Regions from separate parts of the Allobosea sp. AK1 genome, predicted to be linked through region 3. Evidence: riboswitches for the same ligand, from Rfam matches in the RefSeq annotation. Region 3 holds a riboswitch; each other region holds the start of a gene.
The links. Region 3 has a riboswitch for cobalamin ahead of FHT98_RS14905 (TonB-dependent receptor plug domain-containing protein). Riboswitches for the same ligand answer to the same signal wherever they lie in the genome.
Positions count from the first base shown of each region.

Region 1: it holds a riboswitch for cobalamin, as region 3 does, so the genes downstream of both, FHT98_RS20965 (ABC transporter substrate-binding protein) here and FHT98_RS14905 (TonB-dependent receptor plug domain-containing protein) in region 3, are expected to answer to the same signal.
Region 2: it holds a riboswitch for cobalamin, as region 3 does, so the genes downstream of both, FHT98_RS16105 (CbtB domain-containing protein) here and FHT98_RS14905 (TonB-dependent receptor plug domain-containing protein) in region 3, are expected to answer to the same signal.

Region 1 is NZ_VFMG01000001.1:4,354,452-4,359,295, reverse strand. It holds gene FHT98_RS20975 (ABC transporter ATP-binding protein) at 1-455, opposite strand, end outside; gene FHT98_RS20970 (FecCD family ABC transporter permease) at 452-1,495, opposite strand; gene FHT98_RS20965 (ABC transporter substrate-binding protein) at 1,492-2,529, opposite strand; cobalamin riboswitch at 2,743-2,954, opposite strand; gene FHT98_RS20960 (mandelate racemase/muconate lactonizing enzyme family protein) at 2,990-4,168, opposite strand; gene FHT98_RS20955 (M81 family metallopeptidase) at 4,180-4,844, opposite strand, start outside.
Region 2 is NZ_VFMG01000001.1:3,291,890-3,296,733, forward strand. It holds gene cobW (cobalamin biosynthesis protein CobW) at 1-951, opposite strand, end outside; gene FHT98_RS16095 (DUF1636 family protein) at 956-1,345, opposite strand; gene FHT98_RS16100 (CbtA family protein) at 1,355-2,095, opposite strand; gene FHT98_RS16105 (CbtB domain-containing protein) at 2,108-2,284, opposite strand; cobalamin riboswitch at 2,322-2,506, opposite strand; gene cobU (bifunctional adenosylcobinamide kinase/adenosylcobinamide-phosphate guanylyltransferase) at 2,562-3,080, shown strand; gene cobO (cob(I)yrinic acid a,c-diamide adenosyltransferase) at 3,094-3,702, shown strand; gene FHT98_RS16120 (MgtC/SapB family protein) at 3,800-4,264, shown strand; gene FHT98_RS16125 (TetR/AcrR family transcriptional regulator) at 4,422-4,844, shown strand, end outside.
Region 3 is NZ_VFMG01000001.1:3,026,981-3,031,824, reverse strand. It holds gene FHT98_RS14910 (ABC transporter substrate-binding protein) at 1-747, opposite strand, end outside; gene FHT98_RS14905 (TonB-dependent receptor plug domain-containing protein) at 744-2,690, opposite strand; cobalamin riboswitch at 2,813-3,011, opposite strand; gene FHT98_RS14900 (5-formyltetrahydrofolate cyclo-ligase) at 3,007-3,744, opposite strand; gene FHT98_RS14895 (GntR family transcriptional regulator) at 4,008-4,724, shown strand; gene FHT98_RS14890 (tripartite tricarboxylate transporter permease) at 4,721-4,844, opposite strand, start outside.

The DNA.
Region 1 (4,844 bases), 1.3 Mb from region 3:
GCACGGGCGATGTGGACGCGCTGGCGCTCTCCCCCTGAAAGCGTGTGCCAGAACTGATCGTGGCGCTCGGTCAGCCCGACCCGCGCCAGCGCCTCATTGACGGCGGCCTCGTCGGCCTCGCTCCAGAAGGCGAGCGCGGCGCGATGCGGCGTGCGGCCGAGGCGGACGACGTCGCAGACCGACAATTGGATCTCGGTCGTCGCCTGCTGCTCGACGAAGGCGAGGCGGCGGGCAAGCTCGCGGCGCGGCACGCCGGCGATGTCGCTTCCGTCGAGGGTGACGACGCCGCTTGCGACATTGCGCAGGCGGCAGAGCAATCGGAGCAGGCTCGACTTGCCGGAGCCGTTGGGACCGATCAGGCCGAGCACCCGGCCGGGCGCCGCTTCCAGCGTCACGCCATCGACGATCATCCGGCCGCCGGCGCCCCAGCGGACCTCGCGGGTCGCGAGCGTCATGCCGGCCTCCGGGCGCGGTAAAGGATCAGGGCGAAGACCGGCGCACCGAACAAGGCCGTCACCACGCCGATCGGCAGGATCTGCTGCGGGATCAGCACGCGCGAGAGGATGTCGGCGAGGATCATGAAGATCGCGCCGACGACGAGGCAAGCCGGCAGCAGGCGGGCATGGCCGGAGCCGACGAGGAAGCGTGCGGCATGGGGGATGATCAGCCCGACGAAGCCGACCGTCCCGACGATCGAGACCATCACCGCCGTCATCACCGCCGTCGTGGCGAAGAGCACGACCTTCACCCGCGTCACCGCGACGCCGAGCGAGGCCGCCGCATCGACGCCGAAGGCGAAGGCGTCGAGCGCCTTGGCGTGCAGCATGCAGATGCCGAAGCCGATGAAGGCGACCGGCGCCGCCATCCAGAGATCGGGCCAGCGCACGCCGCCGAAATTGCCGAGCAGCCAGAACATCACGCCGCGGGCCTGTTCGGCACTGGCGAGCGTCGTCACGATCGTCGCCGTCGCTGCGTTGAACAGCTGCGAGGTGGCGACGCCGGCGAGGATGACGCGGTCGCTCGCCCCGCCCGCCCCCGCCGCCAGCATGGCGACCACCACGAGCGCAGCGCAGGAGCCGATGAAGGCGCCGGTCGAAACCGACAGCACCGTGCCGCCGATGCTGATGCCGAGGATCAGCACCGCGACGGCGCCGGTCGAGGCACCGGCGGAGATGCCGAGAATATAGGGCTCGGCCAGCGGATTGCGCAGCAGCGCCTGCAGGATCGCACCGGACAGGGCGAGCGCGCCGCCGCAGAGCCCTGCCATCAAGGCGCGGCTGAGGCGATAATCGAAGATCACGCCCTGCTGGATCGCGCTGACCGGGAAGTCGAGCTCGAACAGCCCGTTGCCGAGCGCCTTCAGGGCCGTGTCCAGCGGGATGCGCATCTCGCCGATCGTCACCGCCAGCGCGACCGAGAAGGTCAGCGCCAGCAGCGAGGCCAGCGCGATGCCGATCCGCGCCGGCCAGTTCGGCCCATGGGCGGCGTGGCTCAACGCGAAAGCCCGAAGCCGGCGATCGCCTTGGCGAGCGTCTCGATGCCGTCGATGGTGTCGAGCCCGGCGCGGGTCGCCCCGACATCCATGATGACGACGCGGTTGTTCCTGACGGCGTCGAGCTTGCTGGCGACCGGGTCGGTCTTCAGGAACTCCAGCTTCTTCTCGATATCGTCGGCCGGGAAGCGGCGGCGGTCCATCTTCACGGTGACGATCACGGCCGGGTTGGCGGCAGCGATGCTCTCCCAGCCGACCAGCGGCCATTCCTCATTGGTCGAGATGATGTTGCGGGCCCCGAGCTTGGACAGGATATAGGCGGGCACGCCGTTCTTGCCGGCCATGAAGCCGTCGCCCTTGATGTCCTTGCTGGAGAACCAGACCACGACCGGCACCTCCTGCGCCTTTAGCTTGGCGACCTGCTCGACCGCCTTGTCCTCGCGGGCCTTGAGCTCAGCGACGAGCGTCTCGGCCCGGTCGGCGACATCGAAGATCGCGCCGAATTCGCGGATGTTGCGATAGACCAGCTCCATCGTGAACATCTGCGTACGAACGCCGTCGCCGGCACCGGAATTGTCCTTGCCGACGCAATCGGTCGGCGAGACGTATGTGGGCACCTTCACCTTGGCGAACTGGTCGCGCTTGCCGACGATGCCGTTGGGCCCGACATGCCATTCGAACATCGCGGTGACGAGATCGGGCTCCTGCGCCAGCACCGCCTCGAAGCTCGGATCGTTATCGGCGAGGCGCTTCACCTTGGCGTTGACCGCCTCATAGGGCTTGGCGACCGGCGAGAACCAGACCGCGGTGCCGACGACACGATCGCCAAGACCGAGCGCATAGAGGATTTCCGTCTGGGTCTGACCGATCGCGACGACGCGCTTCGGCGCGGCGTTGAAGGTGATCGTCTCGCGGCAGTTCTCCAGCGTCAGCGGGTACTTGGTCGGCGCCGCAGTGGCCGTGCCGATGGCGAGAGCGCCGAACAGCGCGGCGGCCGACAGGCGGAGCAGGGAATTGAACGGGCGCGCAGCCGGCATCGAGGCCATCCGAAATGTAACAATGTTGCATTTCTGATAGAGTGCGCGGCAGGCAAACGTCAAGCCGCCTTGAGCGGCCTGTGCAGTGGACTTCATGAACATGGACTTCATCGCTCCCCGAGATGACGGCCGGGGGAGCTTTGGGCATGTGGGACGGACAAGCGGCGCAGAACCACCATCGACACACAGGCTCCGGAACACCCCGTCCGAAAGACGTCTTCGACGACCGGGGCAGGTCTCCTGGCTCGCGGGTCGATGCCGGTTCCGCCCGGCCTTCCCGGCGCCTTAAGCGCCAGTGGACGATGGACGGAGAGCTCGCCGCTTACAGTTGCGGGGGCAGCCTCGGCTTTGGCACTGGAAGTGCCTCACCGAATTCCCTCTTAGCTCCGGGAGCAACCCGGAGAACCTCGATCGGCGCACACCCTATAAGGGTGCGGCGCGCCGTCAAGCGAACATCGCTTCAGAGGCGCGGCGTGCTGTAGAGCCGGTTGCCGCCGACGGATATCTCGACCTCCTGCAGGTAGCCCCGCAGCGCGGTCGTCGCGACCTCGATGCCGAGGCCGGGAGTATCAGGCGCGGCGACCTGCCCGTTCGTATCGCGCTCCAGGTGATTGGCTGAGATCGCGGTCGCGAGCGGCTTCGGCATGGCCGGATACTCGCAGATCTCGTGCGCAGCGAGACCGGCATAGGGCTGGAGCGAGGCGGAGAGCGCCAGATGCGAGGTGAAGGTGTGATTGACGAAGGTCACGCCCTTGGCGACCGCGTAATCCGCCACGGCCTTGGATGGGCCGATGCCGCCGATGCGCCCGCAATCGATCTGGACATAGCCGATGCCGCCATAGTCAATGAGCTGCCGGGCCATCGACTCGTTATGGGCGCCCTCCCCGCCGGCCAGCCGGACCTTGGGACTGCGTTTGGCAAGACCGCCATAGGCTTCGAGCGCGCTGGCGTGGAACGGCTCTTCGAACCAGAGCACGTTGGCCTTCTCCATCGCGGGCAGGCGGGCGGCGGCGCGCTCGACATCCTCGATGAAGATCTGGCCGGTATCGACGAGCAGGATGCCGTCCTGCCCCAGCCCTTCGCGCGCCGCGACGAAATGCTCGGCATCGGCCTCGACGCTGCCGCGACCGATCGGCCCCCAGCCGAACTTGGCGGCGCGGAAGTTGCGGCTGCGGGCATCGCGAGCGCGTTCGAGGGTTTCCTGCGCCGTGTCGCCGAACAGCACCGAGGCATAGGGCGTCTTGGGATGGCTTTTCATATAGCCGAGCAGGCGCCAGACCGGCTCGGAGCGCATCTTGCCGAGGATATCCCAGAGCGCCATCTCGACGCCGGAGAAAGTGTGCGGCGCCTGCAGCAGGTCCATCGAGTTATAGGCGACGGCGGCGGCGATACGGGCGATGTCTTCAGGGCTTTCCAGCGCCTGCCCGAGCACGGAATCGGCGACCGGCCGGCAGACGCCATGCGACATCGGGCAGATGAAGGCGGCGATGGAGGGCAGCGGCGCCGCCTCGCATTCGCCCCAGCCGACATGGCCGCCGGCGACGACCCTGACCAGCAAGGCATCCTGGCTGCCATCGGCCTCGTCGGTGACGACGGGCATGGCGAGATAGAAGAAATCGACGGCCTCGATCCTGGGCACGGGTCTTCTCCTTACAGCTCGTAGATCGTGGCGCGGGGCGCGAAGGTGACGCCCTCGTCGAGCGGGTAGACCGGCCGGGCGCAGACGGTGTGGCCCAGGCTCTTCAGATTTGCGGAGGTCGCGCCGGGCGCGTCGATATTGAAGTTCCGCGCGCACCACTGGTCGAACATGTGGAACTCGGTGTGCGGCGACTTCACCACGATCAGGTCGAAATCGGTCGGGTCGATGCCGTTCGCGTAATACATCGCGCGGTCGAACAGGCTGACCGAGCGGCTCATCACGACGACGGTGACATTGCCCCAGGTCAGCACGGCGGTCGGCCCGGCGCTGAGCGGCGCCTTCATCGTCTCCAGAGCGGCCTCGCCATCGGAGAGCAGCTTGACCTTGGCTTTCACCTGCATCGGCGGGAAGCGAGCGGGATCGATCGAGCCGCCGAGCGTGATCTCGATCGTCGCCCCAACGCCCGCCTTGTGCGCGGCAGCCGCTGCCGGCGCATCGACGATCTGGGCCAGCACCCGCTTGCCGTAGCCGGCCTTGCGAAGTGCGGCGAGGATCGCGTTGCTGTCGCCCGAGGCGCCGGACGAGGTCGCGTCGGCGGCATCGGTGAAGATCACCGGGCCGTCGATGCTGCGGGCCTGGGCAACCGCTCGGTCGAGCGGCACGAGCTTGCCCTGCA
Region 2 (4,844 bases), 260 kb from region 3:
GAAATGATGACCGACGCGGCGGCCGACGCCCTGCACGACGAGGCGCATCGGCTTGCCCGGTACGGCTGTGAAGCCCTTGAGCCGCAGCACGCCCTCGGCCTCGGCGGCCTTGGCAACGCGCGCTGTGAGGTCTTCCGGGGTGAGCCCGGCCGGCAGCGGCAGGGCGACTGAGTCGAAATCGTCATGGTCGTGGTCGTGCTCGCCCTCGCCGTGATGCGAGGGGCGGGCGGCGAGATCGCTCTCGGCAGCCGCGCCGAGGCCGACGATCAGCGTCGGCTCGACCTTGCCATGGGCGGTCTCGACGATCTTGATCGCCTTGGGCAGGTGTTCGGCGATCTCGGCCTTGACCCGCGCCCGGCGGGCCTCGTCGACGAGGTCGCTCTTGTTGAGCAGGATGAGGTCGGCGCAGAGGATCTGGTCCTCGAACACCTCCTCCAGCGGGTTGTCGTGCTCGACCGAGGCGTCGGCAGCCTTCTGCGCCGCGAGTGCCTCCGGATCATCGGCGAACTGGCCCTCGGCCACGGCCGGGCCATCGACCACGGCGATGACGCCGTCGACCGTGACGCGCGAGCGGATCGCCGGCCAGTTGAAGGCCTGCACCAGCGGCTTCGGCAAAGCGAGGCCCGAGGTCTCGATCAGGATATGCTCGGGCGGGTTGGGCCGGTTCAGCAGCTTCTCAAGCGCCGGCACGAAATCGTCGGCGACGGTGCAGCAGATGCAGCCGTTCGGCAATTCGACCACGTCCTCGTCGCTGCAGCCGGCGATGCCGCAGCCCTTGAGGAATTCGCCGTCGAAGCCGAGATCGCCGAATTCGTTGACGAGCACGGCGAGCTTCTTGCCCTGCGCATTCTCGAGGAGATGGCGCACCAGCGTCGTCTTACCGGCGCCGAGGAAGCCGGTGATGATGGTGCAAGGCGTCTTGCCGAGATTGGCGGTCTGCGGAGCGTTCATGATGTCATCCTTGCTGGCGCGCCGGCAGAGGCGGCACGCGTGCGACCACGCCCTTGCGGAAGGACTGCGGCCGCTCTTTCCAGGGAACGATGCCGTTGGCGCTGGCGGCATAGGCCTCCGCCGCGCCGACGATCTCGTCGAGATGGGTGTCGGTGTCGAGATCGCCGATCAGATAGGTCCATTTGCCGTCGGCGCTGAGCGCGATGGTGCAGGGCCGCTTGCAGACGCAGAGGCACTCGACGGGCAGCACGGGGATCGTGCTGCCCTTGGCTTTGAGCTGTGCGGCGAGGCGCTCGGCCAGTGCCAGACCCGGCTGGTCGTAACCCTCCGGGAGATCGGCGCGGGCACGGCGGCAGGCCGTGCAGACATGAATGGTGAGGTCGCCCTCGGACATGGCTTGCTTTCAGGCTTCGGCGGCCCGGCGGGTCGCCCGTGGCCAGAGCACGCCGACCATGAAGGCGGTGACGAGCCAGAGCGCGGCCTGGATGCCGAGCGAGAGCGCCGCGAAATGGGCGGCGACCTCGGCCGGAACCTTGCTCTCCGGCGCGGCCGGATGCGGCGCACCGACGACATGCGGGAGCAGGATCAGGACGATCGCCACGAGCTTCAGCCAGGGCTGATCGAAGCGCAGGAACAGGAACAGCCCGACCCCGGTGGCGATGGCGGTCCAGAGCCACCAGAGCTGGCGTTGCTCCAGCGCGGCCGAGGCTGCCCCCGGCAACTCCGGCGCGAGCCCCATCGCCGGCGCGAGCCCCAACGCCAGGAAGCCACAGGCCCCCCAGACGAGGGCGCTGCGCTGGTCGATCCTGTCGCCCGCCGCGATCATGCCCGCGAGCAACAGCGCCGCGAAGCCGATCGCGGTCGCGATCGTCACCGCGCCGGTGAAGAGGGTGCGCTGGAAGCCGTCTTGCGGCTTCCATTCGGCATGGTCGTGGCCGGGGGCGTCGCCGGCCGGGCCATGCGCGAGGATGAGTTTCGCCTCGCCGTCGAACGCGGCGAGCGTCGGCGCTTTCAGCGCCAGCGCCGCCTCATAGGTCTCGGCCTTGAGGATCAGCGGGGTGGTGGTGACATGCTGCAAGGCGGCGACGATCAAGCCAGCCAGAAGCCCGGCCAGAATGCTGACCGTGAGAACACGCGTGATCATGGATGCTTTCCCTCAGTGGCAGGGAAAGGCGAGGCCGTGACGGGTGTCGTGCGCGGCGTTGTGGACATTGGTCGAGGCCGCGAAGCCGGTCGTGTAGATCAGCGCGACGCCGATCACGAGCGCGGCTGCGACCGCCTTGACGCGTTCCGAAACGCTGAGTGTGGGGGTGGAAACCGAAACGGTGTTCATATGCGTTCTCCGTGGCCGCCCCGCCGGCAGCCGGTTGGATCTCTGCGGGTTGACGGCAGGTCTCCTGGCTCACGGACTTCGCGTCCCTTGCCGCCTTCCCGGAGCGAGCGCTCCAGTGGCCGATGGCGAAGGACATCCGCTTACAGTTGCGGGGGCAGCCGCGGTCTCGCACCGCGTTCCCTTTTCACCTCCTCGCGGAGGCACCGTCAGCGACGATCATTAGCCTTCGCCGTGCCGCTGTGCAATGCAGGATGGTCTTTTGAACCCTGCTTCCACGATGCCGAACGAAATTTCCCACCTCACCCTCGTCCTCGGCGGTGCCCGCTCCGGCAAGAGCCGCCATGCCGAGGCGCTGATCGAGGCTTGTCCAGCGCCCTGGAGCTATATCGCCACCGCCCAGGCTTATGACGACGAGATGCGCGCGCGCATCGCCGAGCATCGCGCCCGCCGCTCGGCCGGCTGGCAGACGGTCGATGCGCCGCTCGACCTAGCCGAGGCGATCGCCGCCCAGCCGGCGGGCCGGCCGGTTCTGGTCGATTGCCTGACACTCTGGCTGACCAACCTCATCCTTGCGGAGCGCGACACGGCCGCTGCGCGCGAAGTTCTGATCGCCGCTTGCGAGCACGTTTCCGCCCCGCTCGTCCTGGTCGGCAACGAGGTCGGGCTCGGCATCGTGCCGGAGAACGCGCTCGCCCGCCGCTTTCGCGACGAGGCCGGGCGCCTGCATCAGGCGCTTGCGGCGCGTGCGGCCAGCGTGGTCTTCATGGTGGCCGGATTGCCGATGCGCGTGAAATGATGCGGATTAGATAATGACCAACACCGAAGACGCCGCCCGCCACAAGGCGAAGATGGAGAAGCGCAAGGCGGTACAGGACGCCGAGGTCGCCTCCAAGACGCTCGAGAAGGGGCTGCTGATCGTCAATACCGGCCCCGGCAAGGGCAAGTCGACGGCGGCTTTCGGACTGATCCTGCGGGCGCTCGGCCATGGCTGGCGGATCGGCGTGGTGCAGTTCATCAAGGGCGCCTGGTCGACCGGCGAGCGCAAGGCGCTCGAAGCCTTCGGCGATCAGGTGAGCTGGCACAGCATGGGCGAGGGCTTCACCTGGGAGACGCAGGACAAGGCTCGTGACATCGCCGCCGCCGAACGCGCCTTCGCCAAGGCGAAGGGGTTGATGGCCGATCCCGGGATCAGGCTGCTGGTGCTGGACGAGCTGAACATCGCCCTGCGCTACGACTATCTGCCGCTGGCCGAGGTCGTGACGACGCTGGCGGCGCGCCGGCCGGACCTGCACATCGTCGTCACCGGCCGCAACGCCAAGCCGGAGCTGATCGAGGTAGCCGATCTCGTCACCGAGATGACGCTTGTGAAGCATCATTTTGCTGCCGGCGTGAAGGCGCAGGAAGGCATCGAGTTCTAAAAGCGATATCTCACTGGCTGCCGGCTCTCCGCAACGGAACGAACGCGAGCGGTTCTCATGCGTTCTTGCCCTCGATCATCGTTTTCGGGGGTGGGCCATGAGTGGTTTTCTGTGGGGAGAGCTGGATCTCCTGCTCAGGCTGCTGGCAGGGATGGCTGCCGGCATCGTCGTCGGCTGGGAGCGGACCAACAAGCAGCGGGCGGCAGGAATCCGCACCTTCGGTCTGGTCGGATTGGGCACGGCCGCTGCCGTGACGATCTTCAGCGAACCGCATGAGGCGGATGCCGCCAGCCGCGTCGTCCAAGGGCTGCTCACCGGAATCGGTTTCCTGGGTGCGGGCGTCATCGTCCTGCGCCGGGGCCATTCGACGCCGACGGGCCTGACTACGGCCGCAGCGATATGGGTCACCGCCGCGCTCGGTTGCGCCGCCGGGCTCGGCGATCATGCCATCGTGGCGTCGGCAACGCTGCTCGCGCTCGTCCTGCTCGCCATCGATCATTCGGTCGAGCGCTTGGCCGGTCGTGGCGGGGCGGGCGAACACCGCAGCGCGCCGCCCTCCTGACCGCTTGGGCCGGCTCGATTCCGGTATCGAGGTCCGCAGAGCAACCCGGACGTCGGGTTGCTCTGCGCTGCGTTGATCTCCCAATGGCCGCCCCTTGACGACGGCAAGCCATAGTTTCAAATTGAATCCGAATTCAAATTCAATTTTGAGGCCGCGGATGGTTGGCACCCAATCGAAGCAACCGCGCAAGGCTGGTAAGCGCGAGGCGATCCTCGCCGCTGCGCGCGGAATCGTTTCGGAGGTCGGCTTCCAGGAAACCTCGATCGCCGCGGTGGCCTCCGCCAGCGGCGTCTCGACCGGCAGCGTCTATTCCTATTTCGCCTCCAAGGCCGAGTTGATGGCCGAGATCGTTGCGGCCGTATCCTCGCGCGAGCTTGCCGTGCTGCGTGAGATCGCCGCGAGCGACGCCCCCGTGGCCGAGCGACTGACTGCTGCGGTGGAAGCCTTCGCCCGCCGCGCTTTCGCCAACCGCCGCCTCGCCTGGTCGATGATCGCCGAGCCCGCCGATCCGGCCGTCGATGCGACGCGGCTGGACTATCGCCGCGAGATCGCCGGCATTTTTCGTGCGCTCGTCGTCGAG
Region 3 (4,844 bases):
AAGCCGATCGATCACCGGATGGTGCAGGATCTCGTGCGCCAGAGACGGCGGGCCGTCCGGCGTCTCGTTCAGGATCAGGATTTCGGCACCGCCGAGCGCCACGGTTTCGAGCGCGATCTGGCCATAGCTCTCGACGCCCAGCTCGGCCGCGATATTGACGAGGCCCGCGCGGGTCAGGATCTCGTCGACGAGCGAGCCGCGGCCGACCGTGAAGCCGCTGGGACGCAGCACGATCGCCCGCAACGGCCGCTCGACACGCCGAGCGGCCAGGGCCTGCAAGCGCCGCTCGATCCCCGCGAGCAAGGCCTGCCCGCGGGCGGGCTCACCGAGAACATCGGCCATCTCGGTGATCTGCGCCTTCATCTCCGCGAGATTGCGGGGAACGCCGAATTCCCTGACGCCGACGCCGACCCGCCCGAGCAGCGAAACCGTGGCGCGCGTCGTATAGGCGCCGGCGACGACGAGATCGGGGTGAAAGCCCAAGACTTCCTCGGCAAGCCCGTGATTGGCCGGTATCAGGCGGGCGGCGCCCGCCATGTTGGCGTTGCGCGGGTCCTGCGACAGCCATGTCACCGAAGCAATCCGCTCGGGATCGGCCAGGCGCAGGACGAGCTCGTCCGTGCACATGTTGAGCGAGACGATGCGGGCCGGGCGCTCGACCGCAGATGCGGCCGATGCCACCGCGCCCGAGAGCGCGATGGAGAGGCACACGCCGCATAGACGACGCAGGACGAGAGGCCGGTTCATCCGCCGATGGCCACCTTGATACCGCCGAAGACGCTGAGGCCCGGCACGAGGAAGCCGACCGGATTCTCCCAGCGCTTGTCGAAGAGGTTATCGACCCGCCCGAACACCGTCACCTTGTCGGTCGCCTTGTACTCAGCGGCGAGGTTGACCAGCGTCGCCCCCTTCCCGCGCATGCGCGGGACCGAGAAGTCGCGATTGCCGTCGACCCAGGAGCCGATATGGATCAGCGTCGCCGAGAGGCTGAGCCTGTCGGTTGGCGTCCAGGTCGCGGTCGCGCTCGCCTTGTGGCGCGGCCGACGCAGCAGTTCCTGCCGGGCGATCTCGTCCCTGGCGAGGGTGAAGGTATAGTCGGCGCGGATGCGGAACTGGGGCGAGATTTCCAGCGCGGCGAAGGCCTCGACGCCCTTCGTTCTGGCCTTGCCGATATTGGCGTAGGAATCGCGCGTGACATTGGTGACGATCAGGTTGTCGATGTCATTCTGGAACCAGGTCGCGCCGAATTGCAGGCGCTTGTCGAAGAGCGGCTGCTCGAAGCCGATATCCCAGCCGCGGCTTTCCTCCGGCTTCAGGTTCGGATTGCCGAAGAAGTTGTAGCCGGGGCGGTAATCGATGAAGAGCTCGCTCAGCGTCGGCGCCTTGAAGCCGGTGCCGTAGCTCGCCTTCAGCTTGGTTTCCGTGCCGGGAATGATGACGGCCGGCGCGATGCGGTACGTCGTATGGCCACCATAGCTGTCGTCATGGTCGCGGCGGATATTGGCCGCCAGGAAATAGCGATCCTCGATATTGCCCTGGTATTCGAGCCAGGCGGCCTTGTTGCCGTTCGAGGCGATGAGGTTCGTCGTGTCCAGACGCTCGCGCTCATATTGCAGGCCCATGATCAGGTTGTGGCCCTTGGTGATCTCGAGATTGCCGCGCCAGTCGAGCTTGGTGCGCTCGCCGAGGCTCTGATTGGGCAGGCCGAGCAGGCCGGTCGTGGCGGACGCCGTCCGCGTTCCCCTGTCCTGGCGCGAATAGGAGACGCCGAAGGTGTTGACGAAGCGCCCGGCGAGCGGGTCCCAGACTACCTCGCCACGGGTGAAGGCCTGCGCATAGTTCTGCAGGGAGCGATAGGGCGAGGGCTTGCTCGGGAAGCCAGTGTCGCCGGTATAGCGCAACTGGCCGTCCTGATAGCGACCGACCCAGTTCAGCGTCAGCGTGTCGGTGAGCGCAAAGCCGAGGCGTCCTGAATAACTGTAATTGTCGAAGATGTTCGGGTTGATCCGGCGGCCGGGTGGCACGAGGTTCGGCGGCGTCACCTCGGTTCCGTCGGCGCGGAAATGGCTGGCGTTGAAGGCGTAGTTGAAGCGCGCATCGCCGCCGCTGAAGCCGAGGGACTGGTTGAAGCTGCCGTGCGACCCGCCTTCGACGCGCGCCGTCATCTTCGGTGGTCCCTCGCCGCGCTTCGTGGTCACGGAGATCACGCCGCCCAGCGCATTCGCGCCATAGAGGCCGCTCTGGGGACCGCGCAAAACCTCGATGCGCTCGATATCCTCGGTCAGCATCGAGCCGAAATCGAAGGAGCGGTTCGGGGCTGAAGGATCGTTGGCCTCGATGCCGTCGATCAGCACCTTGACGTGGTTCGAGTTGGTGCCGCGCATGAAAACCGAGGTCAGGCCGCCCGGCCCACCGGTCTGCACGATGTTGAGACCGGGCACGGCGGCGAGTGCCTGCGGCAAGGTGCGGCGCTGCTGCTGTTCGATATTCCTGGCGGTGATGACGGTGACGGCGCTCGCGACTTCGCGGGCAGGCGTCGGCGTTCCCGTGGCGCTGACGACGATCTCGTCGAGCGCCATCGTGGCGGGAGCGTTCTGGGCGAAAGCCGGGGCTGCAGCGCCGGCAATGGTCAGACAGGACACGGAGAGCAGCAGGCGGCCGCGTCCGGCGGCCGGAAGGAAGACGTTCACGATGGAGACCTCGGGCGTTGACGTCAGTGGCACGTCACCGCGAACGCGATCTCCCATCAGCCGTACGATAGACGGCGAACGGTCGAATCAGCGATCGGCGCACCCCGGCCGAACGTGTCCGCGTGTGACCACGGCTGACGGCAGGTCTCCTGGCTCGCGGGTCGTTGCCTTTCGCCGCCTTCCCAGGTCCGAGGCCCCAGTGGCGTATGGCGAAAGGCTCGCCGCTTACAGTTGCGGGGGCAGCCGCGGCATGGGGTGGCTCGCCACCCGCACCGCGTTCCCTTTTGATCCCGTGAGGGAACCGTCGCGCTCAGGCTTATGGGGAGATCGGGCCGGCGTCAAACGGAGGCTCTCGATCCCGCTTTCCGCCGTGGGACCTGATGCCGTTTTCCGTCACGATATGGCGCATCGGGATGTCGAAGCCATGCGGGTGGATCGTCGGCATCTCCGCCATCTCGTAGCCGACCCCGACCGCGATCGTGGCGGACGGCAGGGCGGCAAGCGTGCGGTCGAAGAAGCCGCCGCCATAGCCCAGCCGGTAGCCCTGCGCGTCGAAGCCGACCAGGGGCGCGATGACGATCCGCGGGAAGACCGGTTCGCCCGCGGCCGGCCCGGGGATGTTCCAGACGCCGCGCTCCAGACGCTCGCCCTTGCGCCAGAGCCGGAACAGCAGGGGCTTGCCGCGCTCGACTACGACCGGCAAGGCAGCCAGACCGCGGCGCTCGCGCAGATCGCGGAACCAGTCGCGCAGGTCCGGCTCGCCGCGGAACGGCCAGTAGCCGCTGACGAGGACGCCGGCGGGATCGCCGATCAGGGCGTCGAGATGACCGGCGATCCGACGCGCAAGCGCGTTTCGCGTGCGCGCCGACATCGCCAGGCGGGCTGCGATCAAGCGCGCTCGCTCGGACCGCCGCCATTCCATCAGGCTCGGCTCGGGCAGGTTCTCCCCGACATTTCGCGACGGCGGCGTCAACCCGGAATAGGCCGGATCGACCTCATGCAGCAGGCAGGCCGGCGAGGCATAATCATTCAGATCGTCGTCGCCCTTGCCCATCGGTTTCCGGCCTCCGTCGCCACAACGCGCCAGCCACCCTCGGCGCGAGCGAGGCGGCGCGCGAAGGTCCGGACATCGGAGCCGCGGCGCATGAGCATTCTGCGCAGACAGGTCATGCAATCAACCGAATTCAGGGTTGATCGAATATGGCAACCTTCGATGAAGGCCACTCAGAAACACCGAATTCGCCGGCACCTCCGGTACCCATCGGAAACGGAAATGCTCTATGCTGCCGGGATCAGAAGCAGATAGGCACCCGCTCGATGCTGGCCGAGACACCGCCCCCCGCGAGCGTGGGCGTCACCGTAAAACTCTACGACGATCTCTCCTCGGCCATCATTTCCGGGGAGATCGCGCCCGGCGAGAAACTGAGCGAACCGGCCATCGCCCGCCGCTTCGGTGTCAGCCGCGCACCGGTCCGCGAAGCCATCCGGCGGCTGCAGGAACGCGGGCTCGTCACCTATGTCGCCAACCAGGGCGCGCGCGTCGCCGAGCCGAGCGCCGCCGAGTTCCTCGCCCTGCTCGACGTGCGCGAGGCGACAGAGGGCATGGCCGCCCGCCTCGCGGCCGAGAGCATGAGCGAAACCGAGATCGCGGCGCTCGATGCCCTGGTCCGGGGGCATCGCGACGGTATCGAGCGCAACCCGATGGGCGCCTATCTTCAGGACGAGCCGGAGGCCGATTTCCACCGCCGGATCGCGAAGGGCAGCGGCAACCCGATCCTGGCCGAACTGCTCTGCGAGCAGTTCTACCCGCGCCTGCGCCTGTGCCGGCGCCTGCATTCGACCGTGCCGGGCCGCGGCCGCGAGGCCTGGCGCGAGCATATGCGGATCACCGAGGCGATCAGCCATCGCGACGGCGAGCTCGCGGAAATCCTGATGCGGCGCCATATCCGTGCCGCCCGCATGGCGCTGCAAGCCGCGCTGGCCGCGAATGTCGGTACCAAGCCAGGCAAGCGCCGGACCGGAGCGAAGCGCTAACCTGCTCGGCCCGCAGAGGTCGCCGGCTCTTCTTCGGCACTGGCGCGTCGGCGCAGGCGCGCGAGCACGGGCGGTACGATCAGCACCAGCGCCGCGACCGCAAGCAGTGTCGCCGCGATC